Regions from separate parts of the Cellulosimicrobium sp. TH-20 genome, predicted to be linked through region 2. Evidence: predicted binding sites of a transcription regulator. Region 2 holds the regulator's gene; each other region holds the start of a gene.
What was found. The regulator HrcA, encoded in region 2, represses chaperone genes, less so after heat shock. The targets are predictions, from matches to a motif close to TTNGCACTCGNNNNNNNCGAGTGCNAA.

Region 1: B8281_RS07865 (FmdB family zinc ribbon protein) is a predicted target of HrcA. The motif match lies at 1,924-1,950, and genes of this name have one in related genera.
Region 3: groES (co-chaperone GroES) is a predicted target of HrcA. The motif match lies at 3,387-3,413, and genes of this name have one in related genera.

What each region holds. Positions count from the first base shown of each region.
Region 1 is NZ_CP020857.1:1,756,417-1,762,618, forward strand. Features, by position in the region: gene mscL (large conductance mechanosensitive channel protein MscL) at 1-477, opposite strand, end outside; gene B8281_RS07860 (SAF domain-containing protein) at 608-1,333, opposite strand; gene B8281_RS07865 (FmdB family zinc ribbon protein) at 1,517-1,831, opposite strand; gene B8281_RS07870 (penicillin acylase family protein) at 2,121-4,664, shown strand; gene B8281_RS07875 (5-formyltetrahydrofolate cyclo-ligase) at 4,722-5,354, opposite strand; gene B8281_RS07880 (NTP transferase domain-containing protein) at 5,535-6,202, shown strand, end outside.
Region 2 is NZ_CP020857.1:2,432,590-2,438,791, forward strand. Features, by position in the region: gene hemW (radical SAM family heme chaperone HemW) at 1-348, shown strand, start outside; gene B8281_RS10695 (hypothetical protein) at 535-1,647, shown strand; gene B8281_RS10700 (DUF3097 domain-containing protein) at 1,744-2,607, opposite strand; gene B8281_RS10705 (MFS transporter) at 2,763-4,226, shown strand; gene hrcA (heat-inducible transcriptional repressor HrcA) at 4,306-5,322, shown strand; gene dnaJ (molecular chaperone DnaJ) at 5,429-6,202, shown strand, end outside.
Region 3 is NZ_CP020857.1:3,907,562-3,913,763, forward strand. Features, by position in the region: gene guaB (IMP dehydrogenase) at 1-937, opposite strand, end outside; gene B8281_RS17410 (MerR family transcriptional regulator) at 1,076-2,209, opposite strand; gene B8281_RS17415 (WhiB family transcriptional regulator) at 2,467-2,757, shown strand; gene groES (co-chaperone GroES) at 2,947-3,243, opposite strand; gene B8281_RS17425 (SAM-dependent methyltransferase) at 3,482-4,759, shown strand; gene B8281_RS17430 (glutamate--cysteine ligase) at 4,756-5,913, shown strand; gene tsaD (tRNA (adenosine(37)-N6)-threonylcarbamoyltransferase complex transferase subunit TsaD) at 5,927-6,202, opposite strand, start outside.

The DNA of each region.
Region 1 (6,202 bases), 680 kb from region 2:
CGGGGGCGTCGGCCCGCCGGGCGTCGTCCCGCCGGGCGCCGCGCCGGGGCCGCTGCCGGCCTGGGCGGCGAGAAGGTCGCGGATCTCCTGGAGCACGCGCACGTCCTCGGCAGGTGCCTCGGGCTCGGGCTCCTCGTCCTTCTTGCGGCGCTCCGCGAGCTTGTTCATCGGCAGGACGATGACGAAGTAGAGGGCGACGGCGATGATGAGGAACTGGAGGATCGCGTTGAGGACCCCGCCGACGGAGATGACGGAGGGCGGGATGTCCTTCGCCTCGTTCCCCGCGCGCAGCGTGATGTCCCACAGGCCGGTGAGGTCGGGCTTGCCGAAGATCGCCCCGATGAGGGGGTTGATGAAGTCCTCGACGATCGCCGTGACGACCCCGGAGAACGCGGCCCCGATGACGACGCCGACCGCCAGGTCGATCGCGTTGCCGCGGAGCACGAACTCCTTGAACCCTTGGAACACGCCCTTCATGTGCTGCTTCCCTCTCCTGTCGACGGGCACGCGTGGCGGCGGCGCCACGACACGTGCACGCGTGATCCTGCCAACGGGCGCGGCGACCGGCAACGGCTTCGCCCGGCGGGTCGGCGGTCTCACGGAGTCGTCACGGGACCAGGACGGCCGTGACCGGGGCGTGCCCGGACCGCGCCGCCAGCCGGACGGCCTCCTCGGGGCGCACCGCGACGAGGGTCACGACGTCGGAGCCTGACCCACCGGTGCCGAGCAGGCCGCCGCCGTCGTCGGGCTCGGGTGCCGGCACGACGACCGCGGCGCGGGCCAGGTACGGGTCGTCCGGGGGAGCGGACCCCGTCTCCGCGGGTTCCGTGGGTGCCGGGGCGAGCGCGGGGTCGCCCGCGGCCAGCAGGTCGACGCGGTCGCCCGGCTCGAGGAGCGCGGCGACGCCCGGGTCGAGCCGGACGGGGGCGACCACGGTCCCGTCGGGCGCCCCGGCGGCGAGCTCTCCTCCGCCGACGAGGCCGTCCTGGAGGAGCGTGCCCTCCGGCAGGGCGACGGTCGCGCGGCGTCCGACGACGTCGTCGGCCCGGGCCGGTGCCCCGGCGGGCAGGAGGGAGGCCGGGACGTGGTCCACCCGCACGTCGGGTGCCGCGAGCGTGGTGCCGGGCGGCACGGCGCGGGCCGTCACGACGGCGGGAGCCGTCGGCGGGGGTGGGGGCCGCAGCGCACCGACGACGACCGACGCGGCGAGCCCGCAGCACAGCGCGGCGACCACGAACCGGGACCGCCACCACAGGCCGTGCAGCAGCCGCCGTCGGGCGGCGGCGCGGCCGGGGTGGGCTGACGGGTCGGGCGGGCGGGAGGAGCGAGGCATGGCGCGACCGTAGCCGCGCGCGGCGAGCCGGTGGCCGCGGTGCGCGGCGGTCTGTGGACGACGCGGCACGCGGGCCGCGCACCGTGAGCCGACCGACCCGCTGTGGTCGGCCGCGCACCGGTGCGGTGCCACGACGGAGCCCGGGCGCGTCAGGGGAGAGCGACCCGACGGCGCCGCGTCAGGTCAGGACGACGCGGCAGAGCTGCTCGACGCGCCGCCCGAGCCCGTGCCGCCCGACGACGAGGACGACCCCGCCGACGACGACGAGGACGAGGACGTGCTGGACGTCGAGGCGGCGGGCGCCGTCGACGTCTTCCCGCCGGACCGCGAGTCCGTGCGGTAGAAGCCGGAACCCTTGAACGTCACGCCCACGGAGGAGAACACCTTGCGCAGGCGGCCCGAGCACTCGGGGCACACCGTGAGGGCGTCGTCGCTGAACGACTGGTGGATGTCGAAGGCGTGACCGCAGGCGGTGCAGGTGTAGGCGTAGGTGGGCACGGGTTCTCCTCGTTCACGAGACGGCCGTCGAGGCGGCCACCGGCGGGTCGGGATCGGGACGGTCTCGGCCTGGTCGACGGTGTCAACACCGCCTGGCACTCGAAACTTCCGAGTGCTAATCATACGCGGACCGGCGCCCGGGCAGGGCCGGGGTAGTCTCGCATCCGTGTCTGCGCACGAACCCGCCGAGGCCCCCGCCGGTGACCCCGCCACCGGTGCCGACCCCGCGACCCCGGGCGAGGCCGCGGCCCCGCCGCGGCGCCGTCGCCGGTCCACGCGACGGCGCGTCCTGATCGGCGTGGCGGCACTGCTCGTCGTCGCGCTCGTCGCAGGTGCCGCGTTCGTCGTGGTCACCGTCCGGCGCCCGCTCCCGCAGGCGTCCGGCGAGATCTCCGTGCCCGGCCTCGGCAGCGAGGTGACCGTGCTGCGCGACGCCCAGGGCGTGCCGCAGATCTACGCCGACACCCCCGAGGACCTCTTCCGCGCCCAGGGCTACGTCCAGGCGCAGGACCGCTTCTTCGAGATGGACTACCGCCGGCACGTCACGTCGGGGCGGCTCGCCGAGCTCGTCGGCGACAACCCGGACGCGATCGCCGCCGACACCGTGACGCGCACGTTCGGCTGGCGCCAGGTCGCGGAGGAGGAGTGGGACGTCGTCTCCCCCGAGACGAAGGCGTACCTGCAGGCGTACGCGGAGGGCGTGAACGCCTACCTGGAGGACCGCAGCCCGTCGGAGATCGCGCTCGAGTACACGGTGCTGGGGCTGCAGGTCGACGTCGCCGAGCCCGAGCCCTGGGACCCGGTCGACTCGCTCGCGTGGCTCAAGGCGATGGCCTGGGACCTGCGCGGCAACTACGACGACGAGCTCGACCGCGCGCTGGCCTACGGCACGCTCCAGGACACGGCGCGCGTGGCGGAGCTGTTCCCCGCCTACCCGTCCGAGCTCAACGCGCCGATCCTCGACCCCGGCGAGCTGGAGAACCCGCAGCAGGTCGCGCTGGACCTCGGTCCGCAGGCCCGTGCGGAGTACGGCTCCGACCACCTCCAGGCCGCGCTCGAGGCCGCGGACCGCGCGCTCGGCGCCGTCCCCGTGCTCATCGGGCGCGGCGAGGGCACCGGCTCGAACTCGTGGGTCGTCTCCGGCGAGCACACGGCGTCGGGCAAGCCGATCCTCGCGAACGACCCGCACCTCGCCCTCGGGGCACCCGGTATCTGGGCGCAGGTGGGGCTGCACTGCAACGAGGTCTCCCCGGCGTGCGGGTTCGACGTCGCGGGCTTCTCGTTCGCCGGCTTCCCCGGCGTGGTCATCGGGCACAACGCCCAGCTCGCCTGGGGCCTGACGAACATGGGCGCCGACGTCACCGACTTCTTCGTCGAGCGCGTGCGCGACGACACCTACCTCCGCGGCGACGAGTGGGTCCCGCTGGAGTCCCGCACCGAGACGCTGCGCGTCGCCGGGGGCGACGACATCGAGATCGAGGTCCGCTCGACGCTCCACGGGCCGATCGTCTCCGAGGCGATCCCGGCGACGGACGCGGCCGTCGACACGCCCGCGCTGGACACGCGGCTGGGGGAGTACGCCGTCGCGCTCCAGTGGACCGCGCTCGAGCCGGGCCGCACCGCCGACGCCGTCTTCGCGTTCAACCTCGCGCAGGACGCCGAGGACATGCAGGCGGCCGCCGCGCTCTTCGAGGTGCCCGCCCAGAACATCGTCTTCGCGACGGCGGACGGCCACATCGGCTACCAGGCGCCCGGGAAGATCCCGGTCCGCCAGGCGGTCCCCGACGCCGAGGTGCCCTCCGACGGCACGTGGCCGCGCGACGGCTCCGACGAGCGCTACGACTGGCAGGGCTACGTCCCCAGCGAGCAGATGCCGCGCGTCGTGGACCCGGCCGAGGGCTTCATCGTGGCCGCCAACCAGGCGGTGCTGCCGGACGGCGTCGCGCCGTTCCTCACGACCGACTGGGACTACGGGTACCGCTCGCAGCGCATCCGCCAGCTCCTGGAGGCCGAGATCTCGGCCGGGCGCACCGTGGACGTCGACACGATGAACGAGGTCCAGGTCGACGACCGCAGCCCGTACGCCGAGGTGCTCGTCCAGCCCCTGCTCGAGCAGGAGATCGACGACGACTTCGCCGCCGAGGGCCAGCAGCTCCTCGCGGACTGGGACTACCGGACCGACACCGACTCCGCCGCGGCGGCGTACTTCGCGGCCGTGTGGCGGAACCTGCTCCAGCTCACCTTCTGGGACGACCTGCCCGAGTCGGCGCGGCCGGGTGGCGGCAGCCGCTGGCTCGCCGTCGTGCAGAACCTCCTCGAGAACCCGACCGACCCGTTCTGGGACGACCGCCAGACGGTCAGCGTCGTCGAGACGCGCGACGAGGTGCTCACGCAGGCGCTCGTCTCCGCGCGCCTCGACCTCACCGTCGAGCAGAGCAAGCAGCCGTCGGACTGGGCGTGGGGCAAGATCCACGTGCTCGCCTTGAAGCACCCCGTGCTGGGCGGCGAGTCGATCCCGGGGCCGGTGCGCGACTACGTCAACCCGACCCCGGTCGGCATGCCCGGTGGGTCGTCGATCGTCAACGCGACCGCGTGGGACGCCGCGTCTGGGTCGTTCGACGTGACGGCCGGGCCCTCGATGCGCATGGTCGTCGACCTCGGCGACCTCGACCGCTCGACGTGGGTGACCGTCACGGGCACCTCCGGGCACCCGGCGTCGAAGCACTACGCGGACCAGCTGAAGACCTGGTCCCGCGGCGAGACGTACGCGTGGCCGTTCTCCACCGAGGCGGTCGCCGAGGCGAGCAAGGACGAGCTCACCCTCGTGCCGTAGCGGAGCCGCCGGCGCGTCCGCCCCGTGCGCGGGCGCGGTGGCGGACGGCGCGGCCCGCTACGGCAGCCAGCGCCAGCCCAGGGGCGTCGCGACGGCGTCGACCGTGCGGTCGTGCGGCTCGACCGGCAGCGGTCGGTCGCTCGCGTCGTAGACCTCCTCCGGGAACACGACGGCCACGACCTTGGTGCCGGGACGCACGTGCTCGAGCGCGCGGTCGTACCACCCGCCGCCCTGGCCGAGCCGGACGCCGCGCGAGTCGACGGCCAGCGCGGGCGCGACGACGACGTCGGCCTCGGCGATCGCTTCCGGACCCAGGGTGGGGGTGCCGGGCTCGGGCGGCCGCCCGGGCGCGCGGACCTGCAGGTCGGCGGGGCCGTCGTAGACGGCCCAGTCCCGCTGGAGCCCCGCGCCGAGCACGGGGAGCAGCAGGCGGACGCCGCGCGCGGCGAGGCGCTCGAGCATCGCCGACGTGCCGGGTTCACCCGGGCGCGCGGCGTAGGTCGCGACGCAACTGGCGGCGGCGACCTCGGGGATGGTCTCGACGACGTCGGCGATGGCGGCGTCCGCTTCCTTGCGGAGCCGCTCCGACCGCGCCTGACGGTGGGTGCGGATGGCCTTGCGGAGGATCTCCTTCGCGTCCTCGGCTTCGATGCTTCCGTGCAGGGGGTATGGCTGGACCGGGCCACTCATGTCCCTATTGTCACCCGGCGCGCGCGTCCGCGCCGACGCCGCGCGGGTGACCTTCGGCCCCGGAGGCCCGGAGCGGCTTCCGCGGACGCGTCCCGGGTGCCTATGATCGGAGGGAGCCAGTAGTTCGGACTCCTGACAAATGGGTCGCCGTCCGACAGAGGTGCCGACAGTGAGGACGCCATGACCGCGACGACCGCGAACCCCACCGAGACCACCCCGCGAGGGGGCGCCCACCCGAGGACCGGTCGTGCCGCCGTCGTGCTCGCCGCGGGCCATGACGACGCGTCGCGCGAGCTCTTGTCGCGGCCCCTGGGTGACGCGACGGTCGTCGAGCTGGCGGTCGCGAACGTCCGCCGCGTCGTCGACGCGGGCCGCATCGTCGTGGTCGTGTCGCCCGACGACCCGACCGTGCGCGAGCTGCTCGGCGAGGACGTCGTCTACGTGGAGCAGGAGTCGCCGCTCGGCACGGGCGACGCGGTCCTCGCGGCGCGCGAGGCGATCGCGTCGGTGCTCGGGCCGGGCGTCGACGAGCCGGTCCTCGTCGCCTACGCGGACACGCCGCTGCTGCGCTCCGAGTCGCTGCTCGGGCTGCTGACGCGCCACACCCTCACGGGCGCGGACCTGTCGCTGCTCTCCGCCGTCGTGGACGACCCGGACGGCTACGGGCGCGTCGTCCGCGCCGGGGGCGAGATCACGGCGATCCTCGAGTCGTCCGAGGTCGCGGACGCCGCGCCCGAGCCGCGCACCGAGATCAACGTGGGTGCGTACGTCGCGGCGCCCCGCCTGCTGTTCGGCGAGCTGGAGCGCATGGCGGCCGACGGCGAGCACCGGCTCACCGAGCTCGCGCG
Region 2 (6,202 bases):
ACCGAGCCCGCGGGGGCGTCGCCCGAGGACGCCCGCGTCGGCGTGCGGTGGTGGAACGTCAAGCACCCCCGTCGGTACGCGGCGCTGCTCGAGGCGGGCACGAGCCCCGCGGCGGGGCGCGAGCTCCTCACGCGCACGGAGGGCCGGCTCGAGCAGGCGATGCTCGGCGTGCGGCTGCGCGAGGGACTCGACCTCGCGGTCCTCTCCCCGGCGGGACGCCACGCCGTCGCCGGGCTCGTCGCGAACGGGCTGCTCGACGGCCGCGCAGCGGTCGCCGGTCGTGCGGTGCTCACCCTGCGGGGGCGGCTGCTCGCGGACACGGTCGTCCGGACGATCACGGACGAGTGACGTCGGCCCGGGTCCACCGCGACCCGGGCGCGCCCCGCGGTGACGAGGCCCCTTGGCGGCACCACCCTGCTCGCCGCCGTGCGACGGCCGCGGTGCTCGCCGCGCGGTCCGCGCCGGGAACCGCCAAGGTGGACCCAGCACGTCGACGGAGCGTGCAGCCCGCAGCACGTGACGACGAGGAACGAGGTGCACGATGACGGACCCCACGAACCCGGGCGGCGAGCCGCCCCGCGACGACGAGCACACCCCCGCCGACGGCGCGGGCGGTCCGCGACCGGACGCCACGCCACCGTCCGGTCCCGGACCCGACCGGCCCGACGCCGCCCCGTCCGGGGGCGACGTCCCGCCCGCCTCGCCGTACGGCCCGGGCGGGGGAGCGCCGCACGACCCGGCCGCACCGCCGTCGGGCACGCCCGCGTACGGGGCGCCGGGTGCCTACGGCGCCCCGGCCGGTGCGCCGGACGGCGCGGCCGGGGGACCGGCGACGCCCCCGTCGGGCGCGTACCCGCCCCCGTCCGGTGCGTACCCGCCGCCCGCCGGCGGATACCCGCCTCCCGCCGGGGGTACCCGCCGCCGCCCGGGTCGTACCCGGGCGCCGCCGGAGGGTACGGGGGCCAGCCCGGCTACGCGGGCCCGGCGTTCGGCGTCGGCGACGCGATCTCCTACGGGTGGCGCCGCGTCACGTCGAACCTGGGGCCGTGGATCCTCGTCGCGCTGATCTTCCTCGCCGTCAACATCGCGTGGAGCTGGATCACGGGCGGGTTCGACCAGCTCCAGGACCAGTTCGACTACTCCGACACGAACTTCGCGGCCCTCGGCGGCCTCACCTTCACGAGGGCGCTGCTCGCGATCGTCGGCACCGCCATCGGCTACCTCATCACCGCGTTCTTCACGCGCGGCGCGCTCGACGAGGTGGACGGGCGTCGACCCGACGTCGCCGCGTTCTTCCGCATCGGCAACGTGCTCAACGTGCTGCTCGCGGCGCTCATCGTCGGCATCCTGTCCGGCATCGGGTTCTTCCTGTGCGTCCTGCCCGGGCTCGCGATGCTGCTGTTCTCGGCGTTCGTGTACTACGTCGCGCTCGACCAGGGCGTCGACGCGATCACGGCGATCCGCACGAGCTTCTCGCTCGTCGCGAAGAACTTCGGGCAGGTGTTCCTGCTCCTGCTCGCCCTCGTCGGGATCAACATCCTCGGCGCGATCCCGTGCGGTCTCGGGCTCTTCGTGACGCTCCCGCTGAGCTACGTCGCCGTCGGCTACGCCTACCGCCGTCTCACGGGCGGCGTGCCCGCCGCCTGACATCCGGCTGCAACCCTCGCCGCGCCCCGGTGCCGCCTGTCGGTACCGGGGCGCGGTGCGTCTCGAGCGCGGTGGGTCCCGGGCGCCCGCGACCGGTCAGGGCGCGGTGACGAAGTCGATGAGCTCCTCGACCCGCCCGAGCAGCGACGGCTCCAGGTCGGCGTAGGTGCGCACCGTGCCGAGGATGCGCTGCCACGCGCGGCCGACGTCCTCCGCGGTCTGCGCCGGCCAGCCGAGCTCGCGCAGGATCCCGCGCTTCCACTCCGTGCCGCGCTCGATCACGGGCCACCGCTCGAGGCCGATCCGGGCCGGCTTCACCGCCTGCCAGACGTCGACGTACGGGTGCCCGAGCACGAGCACCGTGCCCGCGGGCGACCGCCGCAGCGCCTCGTCGGCGATCCGCCGCTCCTTGCTGCCGGGCACGAGGTGGTCCACGAGCACGCCCACGCGACGCTGCGGCGTCGGGCCGAAGTCCGCGAGCGCCGCCGCGAGGTCGTCGACGCCGTGCAGCGGCTCGACGACGACCCCCTCCACGCGCAGGTCGTCGCCCCACACCTTCTCGACGAGCTCGGCGTCGTGCTTGCCCTCGACCCAGATGCGGCTCCCGCGCGCGACGCGCGCCCGCTGCCCGACGACGGCCCGCGAGCCCGAGGCCGTGCGCGTCGGCGCGGCGGGGGCGCGGGAGGTGACGGGCGGGGTGAGCTCGACGGGCGCGCCGTCGACCCAGAAGCCCGGCCCGAGCGGGAACGTGCGGGTCCGGCCCGCGCGGTCCTCGAGCACGACGACGTGCATCCCGCCCGACTTCTCGACCCGGACCACGGCCCCGACCCACCCGGTCTGCACCTCCTCGACGACGAGGCCGCGCTCCGCGGGCTGCGGGCGCGACACGGGCCGCGCGCGGTGGTGGGTGGGGGCGGGCGTGCCGCCGAGGACGTCGGAGCCGTAGCGGTCGAAGGACACGGCGTCACCCTAGGCCAGCGTCTGCCGCTCACCACCGAGATCGCCCCGTGCGTCGCGGGATCGGCCTCCCGCGGGGAGGTCCCGGGCGCCCGGCCCGGCCGCGCACGGCGGCTCCCGGCGCGCGCGCCCCCGGCGCGGGGTGGTACCACGGACCGATGAGCCAGCAGCGCGCGGAGCCGGACCCGAACCGCTGGCGCGTGCTGCCGGTCTGCCTCGCGGTGGGCTTCATCACGACGCTCGACGTGTCGATCGTCAACGTGGCCCTGCCGTCGATCGAGTCGTCGCTCGACGCGGGCCCGACCCAGCTCCAGCTCGTCGTCGCCGGCTACACGCTCGCGTTCGGGCTCGCGCTGGTGCCCGCCGGGCGCCTGGGCGACGCGGGCGCACGACGACCGCTCTTCATCGCGGGCCTCGTGGGCTTCGCGCTCATGAGCCTCGCGTCCGGGCTCGCGCCGACCGACACGTGGCTCGGCGTCGCGCGCCTGCTCCAGGGCGTGAGCGCGGGCGTCCTCAACCCGCAGGTCGTCGGTCTCATCCAGCAGCAGTTCCGCGGGTACGAGCGCGGGCGCGCGTTCGGCATGTTCGGCGCGACCATCGGCGTCTCGACGGCGCTCGGGCCCCTGCTGGGCGGGCTCATCATCGCCGCGGCGGGCCCGGAGACGGGGTGGCGGTGGGTGTTCCTCGTGAACATCCCCGTCGTCGCCGTGCTCCTGCCCTTCGCGTGGCGCCTCGTGCCCGGGCCGCCGCGCACCGGCTCGGGCGCGGCGCGCGGGCCGCGCCGGCTGGACCTCGTCGGGCTGGGCCTGCTCGGCGCCGCGACCCTCGGCGTGATGATGCCGTTCGTCACGACGACCGGCCGCGGCGACGACGCGTCGCGCTGGTGGTGGCTCGTGCCGGCAGCGGCCGCCGTGGTGGCCGCCGTCGGGTGGGAGCGGCGCTACCAGCGGCGCACGGGCGAGGCCGTGCTCGACCCGCAGGTCGTGGGGCTCGGGTCCTTCCGCAACGGCGCGCTGCTCGGCCTCGCGTACTTCGCCGGGTTCACGGGCATCTTCCTCGTCGTCACGCTCTACCTCCAGGACGAGCTGGGGTACACGCCGCTCCAGGCAGGGCTCGTCGGCACGCCGTTCGCGGTCGCGTCGGGCGTGTCGGCGTGGTTCTCGGGCCGCTGGGTCGCGCGCTGGGGCCGCGAGCTCGTCGTCGGCGGCGTCGTGCTCGTGCTCGTGGGGGTGGTCGCGGCGGAGGTCGTCGTGCGCACGCTCGGGGACGACCCGGGCGCCGTCGGCCCGGCGCTCGCGGTCGCTCTGCTCGTCGCGGGCGCGGGCAGCGGGACGGTCATCGCGCCGAACCAGACGCTCACGCTGTCCGAGGTGCCGGTGAGCCGGGCCGGGGTGGCGGGCAGCATGCTGCAGCTCGGTCAGCGCATCGGGTCGGCCGTCGGGATCTCCGTGGTCCTGTCCGTCTACTACGGCGGGCTCGCGAGCGGCGACTCGGCCGCGGACGCGACCGGGCGGGCGCTCCTGGTGACGATCGGCCTCGTCGCGGTCGCGCTCGTCGTCGGCCTCCTTGACCTGCGTTCGCGACGAGCGGAGGACCGCCGGACGGGCCGCGCGGACGCGTAGGATTGGCACTCGGAGGTCGAGAGTGCCGACTCCCGCACGCCCGCCCGGGCGGCGACGGTGCGGCACGCGGGAGGTGGACGTGAGCGAGGAGCGCCGGCTCGAGGTGCTGCGGGCCATCGTCGAGGACTACGTCCTCACGCGCGAGCCCGTGGGTTCGCGCGTGCTCACCGAGCGCCACAGCCTCGGCGTCTCGCCCGCCACGATCCGCAACGACATGGCGGCTCTCGAGGACGCGGGGTACATCGCCCAGCCGCACACGTCCGCGGGCCGGATCCCGACGGACAAGGGATACCGGCTCTTCGTGGACCGCCTCTCGGGCGTCAAGCCGCTGTCCGCGCCGGAGAAGCGCGCCATCGAGACCTTCCTGTCCGAGGGCGTGGACCTCGACGACGTCATCGCGCGCGCCGGGCGCCTGCTCGCCCAGCTCACCGGCCAGGTCGCCGTCGTGCAGTACCCGTCGCTGAGCCGGTCGGGCCTGCGCCACCTCGAGCTCGTGCCCGTCGGCGAGTCGCGGCTCCTCGTCGTCATCATCACGGACACGGGTCGCGTCGAGCAGCGCACGCTCGAGGTCGCGAGCCTGCCGGACGAGGGCACGCTCGTCGAGGTGCGCGCGCGGCTCAACGCCGCGGCCGCGGGCAAGCGCCTCACGGACCTCGCGCCCGGCCTCGCCGCCGTGACCGAGAGCTTCCACCCCGACGACGCCCCGCTCGTCCGCGCGGTGGGCGACCTCGTCGCCCAGACGCTCGCGGAGGAGAGCGAGGAGCGCCTCGTCCTCGCGGGCACGGCGAACCTCGCGCGCGCGGGCATGCGGTTCGAGCACGCGCTGCGCCCCGTCCTCGAGGCGCTCGAGGAGCAGGTCGTCCTGCTCGGGCTGCTCACCGAGATGGCCGCCGAGTCGGGCGTGAGCGTCCGGATCGGTCGCGAGACCCAGCTCGAGGGCCTCGCGGAGACCTCCGTCGTGACGACCGGTTACGGTAACGACGGTGACACGGTCGCGCTCGTCGGCTCGATCGGGCCGACCCGCATGGACTACCCCGGCACCATCGCGGCGGTGCGCGCGGTCGCGCGCTACCTGTCACGGGTGCTCGGCACGTGAGCCCCGCGGTCTCCCCGCCCGCGGCGGGCCCGCTCGACGACCACCCCCGACCCCTCCCGACCGGCCCCGCGCCGGCCTCACGACCCGCACCAGCAGAGAGTGACGTGTGAGCGACTACTACGAGATCCTCGGCGTGGCCCGTGACGCCAGCCAGGACCAGATCAAGAAGGCGTACCGCAAGCTCGCGCGCGAGCTGCACCCGGACGTCGCGGGCGAGGAGGCGGGCGACCGCTTCAAGGACGTCGCGCGCGCCTACGAGGTGCTGTCCAACCCGGAGAAGCGCCAGCAGTACGACCTCGGCGTCGACCCCAGCGCCCCCGGCGGCGGGGGCGGCGGCCCCATGGGCGGCGGCTTCGGCTTCCAGGACATCTTCGAGACGTTCTTCGGCGGCGCCCAGGCGCAGCAGGGCCCGATCCCGCGCGCCCGCCGCGGCCAGGACGCGCTCGTGCGGCTCGACATCGACCTCTCCGAGGCGACGTTCGGCGCGCAGCGCGAGCTCCAGGTCGACACGGCGGTCGTGTGCGGCACGTGCGGCGGCACCTGCTGCCGTCCGGGCACCTCGCCCCGCACGTGCGAGGTGTGCCACGGCCGCGGCACGGTCCAGCGCGTCGCGCGCTCGTTCCTCGGCCAGGTCATGACGAGCGCGCCGTGCGCCGCGTGCCAGGGCTTCGGCACGGTCATCCCCGAGCCGTGCGCGGAGTGCTCGGGCGAGGGCCGCGTGCGCAGCCGCCGCAGCATCACGGTCAACGTCCCGGCGGGCGTCGACACGGGCACGCGCATCAAGCTCACCGCGCAGGGCGAGGTCGGCCCGGCCGGCGGCCCCGCGGGCGACCTGTACGTCGAGATCCGCGAGCGCAACCACGACACGTTCGTGCGCCGC
Region 3 (6,202 bases), 1.5 Mb from region 2:
CCTTGACCGCGTCCGCGCCCGCGTCGACGAACGCCTGCGCGCCCTCGCGCGTCGCGACGTTGCCGCCGATCACCTGGACGTCGCGCGTCGCCGGGTCGGACTTGAGGCGCGCGACCATCTCGATGAGCATCCGGACGTTGCCGTGCGCCGTGTCCGCGACCAGCACGTCGACGCCCGCGTCGATGAGCGTCGTGGCGCGCTGCCACGCGTCGCCGAAGTAGCCGATCGCGGCGCCGACGAGCAGGCGGCCCTGGCCGTCCTTCGACGCGTTGGGGAACTGCTCGGACTTGACGAAGTCCTTGACCGTGATGAGCCCGGTGAGGCGGCCGTCCGCGTCGACGAGCGGCAGGCGCTCGAGCTTGTGCTTGCGCAGGAGCGCGGTCGCCTCCTCGCGGGAGATGCCCGCCGGGCCCGTGATGAGCGGCTGGGGCGTCATGACCTCGTCGACCTTCGTCGTCGCCCACTCGGCGACGGGCGTGAAGCGCAGGTCGCGGTTGGTCACCATGCCGATGAGGCGGCGCTCGGCGTCGAGGACCGGGAAGCCGGAGATCCGGTACTCGCCCGCGGTCTTGTCGAGCTCCTCGAGCGTCGCGTCCGGGCCGATGGTCACCGGGTTGTCGATGATGCCCGTCTGCGTGCGCTTCACCAGGTCCACCTGGAGCGCCTGGTCCTCGATCGAGAGGTTGCGGTGCAGCACGCCGATGCCGCCCTGGCGCGCCATCGCGATGGCCATGCGCGACTCGGTGACGGTGTCCATGGCCGCCGAGACGAGCGGCACGCGGATCGAGATCTCGCGCGTCAGGCGCGTCGTGGTGTCGATGTCCGACGGCGCCAGGTCCGAGTAGCCGGGCTGCAGCAGGACGTCGTCGTAGGTGAGACCCAGGAATCCGAAGGGGTCACGGTCGGGGACGGCGGCGGGGACGGGCGAGGCGGTCACACCACGATTCTACGCCGGGGGCCCTCGCCGTATTCCCGCTCGGTCCCTGCCCGCCCGGGCCCGGGAGGCACGGACGGGCGGGAGGTACGTGGACGCGTGGGCGCGCGCCCCGCCCGGCCGGGCGGTCCCGCGGACGGCTCAGCGCACGACGGCGAGGAGCTCGTGCAGGAGGCCCGTGAAGCTGCGCACCCGGTGGACGGTCGCGGCGAGCGGGAGCTCCTCCGCGGCCTGGTCGCTCGGGAGACCCACGAAGAACGGCAGGCTCGGGTTCGCGTCGTGCGCGGCGTGCACGATGCCCAGGTCGGGACGCGCCTGCGTGGTCACCATCGCCACGGCGGACGGCCGCACCATCGTCACGATCTCGAGCGTGCGGTGCACGTTCGCGGGCCCGGTGACGATGCGCGCCATCGCGCCGTGCGAGGCGAGCGACGCGGCGAGCGCGTGCGCGGCCAGCGGGAGCGGCTCGTCGGGCGCCGCGAACACGAGCACGATCCGCCGCATGCGGCTCGGGTGGTTCCGGGGCGGCCCTCCGGCGGCCACGATCGCGTCCTCGCTCGCCTGCGTGTACTCGCGCAGCGCGACGAGCGTCGCGTTCGCGAGCACGACCTCGGGCACCTCGCCGGGGCCGGCGAGCACGGTGCGCTCGGCCAGGCGCTCGAGCGCGGGCTCGACGAGGTCGGACCACCACGCGGCCGGGTCGCCGCCCGTCGGGATGCGCAGCAGCCGGTCGCACGCACGCTGGTCGTAGGCGATCGCGGCGTCGACGACGTCGGAGACGCGCGTGGGCCGCGGCCCCTCGCGGACGCCGACCGGACGGGGCCCCGCGGTGCGTGCGGGCTCGCCCCCGGGGACGGCGCGCAGGAACGGGCGCGACGGCGGCGGCTCGGGCGCCTCGTCGTCGGCCTCGGGCTCGTCGGCGTCGAGGTCGCCCGCGCCGTCGGCGCCGCGGTCGTCGAAGGAGATCGCGCCGCGGTTCGCGGCGAGCTCCTCCTCGTCGGCGGCGAGCGCGGCGCGGGCCGCGTCGGCGGGCGCGACGCCGTCGAGCGTGAGGCGGCGCATCACGACGAGGCGAGCGACGTCGTCGTCCGTGTAGCGCCGGTGGGAGCCGGCCCGGTGCTGCGAGGGGCCGAGGCCGTAGCGACGGTCCCAGGTGCGCAGGGTCGCGGGCGCGACGCCGAGCCGGCGCGCGACGGCGGCGACGGCGAGGCCGGGAGACGAGGTCATGCTCGGTCGGGCTCCCTCGGGGTCGGGGGCGGACCGGACTGAGGTCATGGATCGATTCTGCCGAGCGGGCACCCGTCTCGCCACCTCGTAGAGGTCACAGTCGTGCACCCTTCGCGCCACACCCGCGCCGTATTTGTTCGCTGCACGCGCAAACGCGCCAGGCGCAGCCGATCGCGTCAGCGCGCCGGGAGCGGCCGACGCGGTTGACCCCCCTCGCACCGCTCCACGAGCGGTTCAACCTGCCCGTTCACTTTTTCCTCACAGGGGACTTGAACAAGTCTTGCAACGCTTGTAGGTTGTTCGGCATGGCAGAGATCTCGAGGCTCCCCGGGCCCGTCATGGAGCTGTGGGAATGGCAGTACCAGGGTTCGTGCCGCGACGCGGACGACACGTTGTTCTTCCACCCCGAGGGTGAACGCGGCTCGACGCGACGACGGCGAGCGGAGGCCGCGAAGGCGATCTGCCACTCGTGCCCCGTGATGATGCAGTGCCGCGAGCAGTCGCTCCGCGTGCGCGAGCCGTACGGGGTGTGGGGCGGCCTGAGCGAGGACGAGCGCGCCGCCATCCTCGCGGGCGGCGCCCGCCGCACCGGCTGACGCACCCTCTCCCCGGGCACCACCTCGGTGCCTCCGCGCCACCAGCAGACCTGCACGGCCCCGGTCCGACGTCGTACCGGGCGCACGTGCGCACGACCCGTGGGACCACCGGTGGGGCGACCGGCCACGGAACGCAGCAGGGCCCCGCGACCGACGGTCGCGGGGCCCTGCTGCTGAACCGGGTCGGCGTCAGCCGACCACCACGGCGAGAATGTCGCGCGCGGACAGGACGAGGTAGTCCTCGCCGCCGTACTTGACCTCGGTGCCGCCGTACTTGCTGTAGATGACCTTGTCGCCGACGGTCACGTCGAGCGGGACGCGGTTGCCGTTGTCGTCGACACGGCCCGGACCGACGGCCAGGACCTCGCCCTCCTGGGGCTTCTCCTTGGCGGTGTCCGGGATGACCAGGCCGGATGCGGTCGTGGTCTCGGCCTCGAGGGCCTTCACGACGATCCGGTCCTCGAGCGGCTTGATGGGGACCGACACGTCGGACCTCCCCTTTCGCGGTGAGAACTGCAACGGATGGGTCGAGCGCACCGGCTGGCCGTCGTCGCGGGTGCCGGACAGCCTGGTCGCACGTGGTGCCGCCTCCGCGAGCGGTGGCGGCACGTCTCAAATCTAGGTCCCGGTTAGCACTCGGTCAAGGCGAGTGCCAACGTCCGTCCTGCGGACGACCGGGCCCCGGCTGCGCGTGGTCCCCGGCCCCCGTGGAAGGATCGACGCCATGGACGCCGCCACGCTCACCAAGCTGCTCAGCCCCGAGGGCTGGGCCCTGCTCGGCGCGCTCCCGCCGTACGACGAGCAGCAGGCGCTCGTGCTCGCGGCAGGGCTGCGCGCGAAGGGCGTCGACCCGGACCTGGCCGCCGCGGCCCTCACCCAGTCCCGCCTGCGCGCCGCGGCGCACGGCAAGCTCGGCGCGTTCGCCGACGGCATGCTCTTCACGCAGGCGGGGCTGGAGCAGGCGAGCCGGCTCGTCGTCGCGGGCCTGCACGCCCGGCGGTACCAGGAGGCGGGGATCCGGCGCGTCGCGGACCTCACGAGCGGGATCGGCGTCGACGCGCTCGCGTTCGCCGCCGCGGAGCTCGAGGTGCTCGCGACCGACGTCGACGAGCTCACCGCGGCGATCGCGACCGTCAACCTGCGCCACTTCCCCGAGGCCGAGGTGCGCCACGGCGACGGGCTCGCGCTCGACCTGGAGGGCGAGCGGATCGAGGGCGTGTACGCCGACCCGGCGCGCCGCACCCGCGCCGGCACGCGCGTGTTCGACCCGAAGGCCTACGCCCCACCGCTCGACGCGGTGTGGGCGCTGCGCGAGCGTGTGCCCGCGGTCGGGATCAAGGTCGGCCCGGGCATCCCGCACGCCGGCCTGCCCGAGGACGCCGAGACCGAGTGGGTGTCGGTCGACGGGGACGTCGTGGAGGCCGGGCTCTGGTTCGGCCCGCTCGCGCCCGAGGGACCGGGCCGGTCGGCGCTCGTCCTGTCGTCGTGGACCGGGCCCGACGGGACCGCGCGCACCACGACCCGACGGATCGCCCACCGCCCGGGCGACGCGGACGTGGTGCCCGAGGTGGGCGCCGTCGGGCAGTACCTCTACGAGCCCGACGGCGCCGTGATCCGGGCGGGGCTCGTCGCCCACGCGGCGCGCGGGCTGGGCGGCCGCCTGCTCGACCGGACCATCGCGTACGTGACCACCGACTCCCCCGCGCCGCTCGACGCGACGGGGCTCGCGGACGGGCTCGCGCGCGGCTACCGCGTGCTCGACACCATGCCGTTCGGCCTCAAGCGGCTGCGCTCCTACCTGCGCGAGCGCGGCGTGGGTCGTCTGACGATCAAGAAGCGGGGCACGGCCGTCACGCCGGAGCAGCTCCGCCGGCAGCTCGCCCTCACGGGCGACGCGACGGCGACGATCGTCCTCACGCGCGTCGGCGGCTCCCAGCAGGTGCTCGTCGTCGAGCCGCTCTCCGCTCCCCCGGCCGGCGCCGGGCAGGACGGGCCCCGGTGAGCGCCCTGCCGCGCCGCACGGCGATCCCCTTCGCGCGCTCGGAGCGCTCGACCGTCGGGCTCGAGTGGGAGCTCGCGCTCGTCGACGCCGACTCCGGCGACCTGCGGCAGGTCGCGCAGACCGTGCTCGACGCCGTGCGCCCGGCCGACGGCGGCCCGCACCCGTCGATCAAGCAGGAGCTCCTGCTCAACACGGTCGAGGTCGTGAGCGGCGTGTGCCGCACGGTGGGCGAGGCCGGCCGCGACCTGCAGCGCTCGGTCGAGGAGCTGCGCGCCGTGACGGACCCGCTGCGCGTCGAGCTCATGAGCGCGGGCACGCACCCGTTCGCGCGCTGGGCGCAGCAGAAGGTCACCGACAAGCAGCGCTACACCACGCTCATCGACCGCACCCAGTGGTGGGGGCGGCAGATGCTCATCTACGGCGTGCACGTGCACGTCGGCATCGAGGACCGCGCCAAGGTGCTGCCGATCCAGCGCGCGATGCTCACGACGTTCGCCCACCTCCAGTCGCTCTCGGCGAGCTCGCCGTTCTGGGGCGGCAAGGACACCGGCTACGCGTCGAACCGCGCGTTGATGTTCCAGCAGCTGCCGACCGCGGGCCTGCCGTTCCAGTTCGGGACGTGGGAGGAGCTCGAGGGCTACGTCGCCGACATGCTGCACACCGGCGTCATCGACGCGTTCGACGAGGTCCGGTGGGACCTGCGGCCCGCGCCGCAGTTCGGCACGCTCGAGACGCGCATCTGCGACGGCGTCACGAACATCTCCGAGCTCCTGGCGCTGGCCGCGCTCACGCACTGCCTCGTCGAGCACTTCTCGACGATGCTCGACGAGGGGCGCGAGCTGCCGAGCATCCCGCCGTGGTACGCGCAGGAGAACAAGTGGCGCTCGGCGCGCTACGGCATGGACGCGATCATCATCCTCGACCGCGAGGGCAACGAGGAGCTCGTGACCGACGCCGTGGGGCGGCTGCTCGTCGAGCTCGAGCCCGTCGCGGCGCGCCTCGGCTGCCTCGACGAGCTCGACGGCGTGCGCACCATCGTGCGGCGCGGTGCGTCCTACCAGCGGCAGCGCGCGGTGGCGCGCCGCCACGGGGGTGAGCTGGACGCCGTCGTGCGCTCGCTCGTCGCCGAGATGCGGGCCGGCCGGCCCCTGTGACCCGGCCGGGCCGTCACACGTGCGTGACGGTGAGCGGCATCGACGAGTCGACGCCGATGTCCAGGCTCGACGGCGCGACGCCCGCCCGCACGACGGCCGAGCCGAGCGCGGCGATCATCGCCCCGTTGTCGGTGCAGTAGCGGATCGGCGGGATGCGCAGCTCGATGCCCGCCTCCGCGCAGCGCTCCGCGGCCATGTCGCGCAGCTGGGAGTTCGCGCTGAACCCGCCGCCGACGACGAGCGTCGAGACGCCGTGCCGCTCGCACGCGGCGATGGTCTTCGCGGTGAG